One region of the Salinivibrio sp. VGrn1 genome, then DNA from elsewhere that is predicted to be linked to it. Evidence: predicted binding sites of a transcription regulator. Region 1 holds the regulator's gene; the other holds the start of a gene.

Region 1 (2,408 bases):
GTGTCATCGAACCAGGATGCGTCACTAAGCTTTCTACCCCCCCGAGAGACTCGGCGAGGGCAAATAACGTGAGGCCATCAATAAATCGCGCCACACCGGCTTGGTCTGTATCCAATTCTAAGCTCAGCATGCTACCAAACCCCGCTTGCTGGCGCGCAGCAATTTGGTGGCCAGGGTGAGAGGCCAACCCGGGGTAGTAGATTTTCCGCACTGCCGACACCGTTTGCAGGTAACTGAGTACCGCTTCAGTGTTGTGTTGGTGTTGTTTAACGCGTGCACCCAATGTGCGCAACCCTCGCAGTGTCATATAACTGTCAAATGCATTGCCCGTCGCCCCTAAGCAATTTCCCCACCAAGCCAATGTCGCGGCAAGTTCACTGGTCGCGGCGATCACCGCGCCACCGACAATATCAGAATGGCCATTAATAAATTTGGTGGTCGAATGCACCACCATATCCGCGCCCAGCGCAAAAGGCGTTTGCAAAGCTGGCGATAAAAACGTGTTGTCGACCACCACCCAAGCCCCCACTTGATGGGCTTTTTGGCATATTTCTGCGATATCGACCACGCGTAAGAGTGGATTGGATGGGGTTTCCACCAGCACGAGCTTGGGCTGTTTGGCCAATGCCTGGTCCAACGCATCATGGTCCGATTGATCGACAAAACTTACCTGCCAGATCCCTTGTTTGGCACGCGATTCGAGCAAGCGATAGGTGCCGCCATAACAATCATGTGGGGCGACAATATGCTCGCCAGCCTCCAACAGAGATAGCACCAAGTTTATCGCCGACATCCCGCAGTTGGTCACCACCGCACCTGCGCCCCCTTCTAAGTCAGTCAGCGCTTGTTCGAGCTGCGCACGCGTTGGGTTGCCGCCTCGCGCGTAGTCGTAAGTAGGCACATCACCCAGTGCCGGGAAACGGTAATTGGTCGATAAGTACAGGGGAGGCACCACCGCATGGTGCTGGGTGTCAGTCCCAATCCCGGTCCGAACGGCGATAGTGTCGGTTTTTTTCTCAGTCATGATCTATCCTTGCTAGTCTGGTTTGCGCATCGTGGGCGTGATCCAGGTTTCATACTGCCACCTTACCCTGCGCTTTTTGGGACGTCAACACTTCTAGACGTCTATACTCCTTTGCATGTGGCGGTTAATATAGCTAAAATCTCCGCAGCATCATTCTGGGTATTCCATAATCAAGATAGGTGAGACATGGCGCAGTGGAACGGCGACTACATTAATCCGTATGCCGAACATGGTAAAAAGAAAGAGCAGGTAAAGAAGATCACCGTCTCTATCCCATTAAAAGTACTAAAAATTCTTACCGACGAGCGTACTCGTCGTCAGGTGCAAAACCTCCGTCATGCGACCAACAGTGAGTTGTTGTGTGAGGCATTTCTTCATGCCTACACCGGCCAACCACTACCAACCGATGACGATATCCGTAAGGATAAACCCGACAGCATTCCCGCTGAAGCACGTCGGATCATGGAAGAGCTTGGTATCGAGTTCGACGATAGCGAATACTAAAAAAACCCGCCGATTGGCGGGTTTTCTGTAATGATAGGTGCTCAGCACAGCCTTTTCGGGCTCTATTCCACCGCGCTTTTCCTCACGCTCAAGCATTACGCCTTGTCGAGCATATAGTTTTCTGGCATCTCGATACGAGCCACGCCGGTTTCCACGGCGGCCAGCGCTACCGCGCGGGCAACCTTAGGTAATAAACGCGCGTCCATTGGCTTGGGAATAATGTAATCTGGGCCAAAGCTTAGCGAAGACAAACCGGCGGCGTCTAATACCGTTTGTGGGACAGGCTCTTTGGCTAGGCTGCGAATGGCCTCTACCGCTGCCAACTTCATCGCATCGTTAATTTCACTGGCACGTACATCCAATGCGCCACGGAAAATAAACGGGAAGCAGAGCACGTTATTGACCTGATTCGGGTAATCCGAACGCCCGGTTCCCATGATCAGATCATCGCGCACTTGATGCGCCACATCCGGATGAATTTCAGGATCTGGGTTCGAGCAGGCAAATACCACGGGTTTATCTGCCATCAGCTTCAAGGCGTCGGGTGAAAGCAAGTCTGGACCGGAGACGCCAACGAACATATCCGCGCCCTCAATCACATCTTCGAGGGTACGCTTATCCGTGTTATTGGCAAACAGCTGCTTATATTTGTTGATGTCGTCACGACGCGTATGGATCACGCCTTTACGATCCAACATATAGATTTTTTCCCGCTGAGCGCCACATTTTATTAATAGCTCCATACAGGCAACAGCCGCTGCGCCTGCGCCCATGCACACCACCGTCGCCTCGCGGATATCTTTGCCTTGCAGCTCAAGCGCGTTAAGCATGCCGGCAGCGGTGACGATGGCAGTGCCGTGTTGATCATCATGAAATACAG
Region 2 (2,408 bases), on a different contig from region 1:
AGGCGCGAGATCTGGCTGATTAATGGGTCATCGACCGTCGCGCCGGTAAACTCGAGGCGCACCAAGGGGTAACTGCCTTCGAAGTATTCTTGTTGTAAGCGCTGGGCAAAATCATGCGGCACTGACAAGTCGAGGGTTGAACGAATAAATTGTTTGGCCAAGTCGGATTTGGGATGCGCAAAGATCTCGCCCACCGGGCCGGACTCGACGAGCTCGCCATCGCCAATAATAGCGACGTCGTCACATATACGTTTGACCACATCCATTTCGTGGGTGATCAGCAAAATGGTGAGATTGAGCTTTTGGTTGATGGTTTGCAGCAGCGACAGAATGGATTGCGTAGTGGCTGGATCCAGTGCGCTGGTGGCTTCATCACAAAGCAGAACGTTGGGGCTTGGCGCCAATGCACGGGCAATGGCGACACGTTGTTTTTGTCCGCCACTGAGGCTGGCAGGATACACATCACGCTTATCGGCCAAGCCGACCAGATCGAGCAGTTCGCTCACGCGTGTTTCAATCTCATCGCGGCTCGAGCCACTTAGCTCAAGCGGCAGGGCGATATTGTCGAACACGGTGCGTGACGAGAGCAGATTAAAGTGTTGGAAAATCATCCCGATTTTACGGCGCGCTTGGGTCAACTGGCGGCTGGGTAGCGCAGTGAGGTTAGTGCCACCCACTTTGACTGAGCCGCTGGTTGGGCGCTCAAGCAGGTTAACCATCCGGATCAGCGTGCTTTTGCCCGCGCCAGAGGCGCCAATCACACCAAACACTTTTCCTTTCGGAATAAATAAATTGATGTCTTTAAGGGCATGAATTCGGCGCTCCCCGAGTTCGAATACCTTGTTGAGTTGTTTTATCTCAATCATCACATGTCCTTAGCGATAAATCTTATGACATCTCGCAGCTGTCCAGCGCCTTGCACCTTGGCTGTCGGGTCTCTCTGGTTATTGATGCTATGGGTTCGTTAAAAACAAGTCAATGGATATTTTTACTTCTAGACGTCCAAATGGCAATAAGTCTAACCGTCCGGTTATAAAGTGAGCGAAGGGCTTGATCTCTGCAGGCAAAGCGCGTTAACTGACAGCTTCCGTACCTAACTGTTAAGACTGTTGTTTTTATGTCTCCGCTTTTAATTGATACCACCATGCTGACGCTGTTCATCCCTACCTTTTTTTTCGTGTCGGTCACGCCCGGCATGTGCATGACATTATCGATGACCCTTGGCATGACAATTGGCGTTAAGCGTAGCTTACATATGATGTGGGGCGAGCTTATCGGCGTGGGGCTGGTAGCGATCGCCTCTGTCATTGGTGTGGCGACGGTGATGCTGAACTATCCCGCCGTGTTTCAGGTGTTTAAATATGTCGGTGGTGTGTACTTGGCGTATTTAGGCGTACAAATGTGGCGCTCTCGCGGCAAGATGGCGATCCCAAATGATGATGACGATACCGCCAATGAAGCCTCGGCATTGTCGTTGGCCGCGCAAGGCTTTGTGACCGCCATTGCCAACCCGAAAGGTTGGGCGTTTATGATCTCGCTGTTGCCACCGTTTATTAACCCTGCGATGTCACTCCCCAGCCAGTTGAGCGTGCTGGTGTTGATCATCCTTTGCACGGAATTTAGTTGTTTAATGCTGTATGCCAGCGGTGGGCGTACCTTGCGTCAGTTTTTGCAGCAAAAGGGCAATGTGCAAATGCTGAACCGAATCGCCGGCACCCTGATGATCGGCGTCGGATTTTGGTTGGCGTTGGGGTGAATTAACTTTTAATAATTCTGCAAATAATTAGAATAACCACTTAAATTCATAGGCTTGGTCGATTATTGTGCAATTTGGTGGGGCTGAGACGCAGCTTGTTTATGATTTTCTCGATTTGTCCGAGGAAGAACAGGAAGTATGGTTAAGTCGGTTGAAAGTCACGTCTCCCTCTCAATACGCACAACTCTTGCCATTCTATCATTGCGATACACAGCCATTGCTGAGCCAAATTTGGTCAGATGGGGCTCAATCTTTCATCGCATCACAGCTGTTTGAACCGAATACTACGTTGGATAAATATCGTCTCGGTGAGGAGATTGGCCGCGGTGGAATGGGGGTTGTGTATCGCGCTTATCGCGATGATAGTACGTTTGAACAAGAACTTGCCATAAAGTGTATCCACCCCTCTTTGTACCCTATTATCGGTAGAAATTCTCTGTTCAAAGAAGCACAGATGTTGGCGCGTTTAAGTCACCCCTGTATCGCAAAGGTGTTTGATGGCGGGATCAGTGACGGGTGTGTTTATATTGTCATGGAGTATGTGGATGGATGCACGCTTGGAAAGCAGATAGCAACGCAGCCAACGTCGCACAAGGCACGACTATCCTTGTTTGTGTCGATTTGCTCAGCGATTGAGCATGCGCATCGCCAC

What was found. Region 1 encodes MetJ, which represses methionine synthesis genes. Its sites were predicted from a motif close to TTAGACNTNTANANGTCTAA; they were not measured.
Region 2: the regulator MetJ is predicted to act here: its motif matches at 987-1,006, upstream of metN (methionine ABC transporter ATP-binding protein MetN).

Annotation. Positions count from the first base shown of each region.
Region 1 is NZ_SATA01000005.1:188,395-190,802, reverse strand. Features, by position in the region: gene metB (cystathionine gamma-synthase) at 1-1,024, opposite strand, end outside; gene metJ (met regulon transcriptional regulator MetJ) at 1,211-1,528, shown strand; gene EHW56_RS09830 (malic enzyme-like NAD(P)-binding protein) at 1,624-2,408, opposite strand, start outside.
Region 2 is NZ_SATA01000003.1:142,521-144,928, forward strand. Features, by position in the region: gene metN (methionine ABC transporter ATP-binding protein MetN) at 1-866, opposite strand, end outside; gene EHW56_RS06380 (LysE family translocator) at 1,133-1,756, shown strand; gene EHW56_RS06385 (serine/threonine-protein kinase) at 1,824-2,408, shown strand, end outside.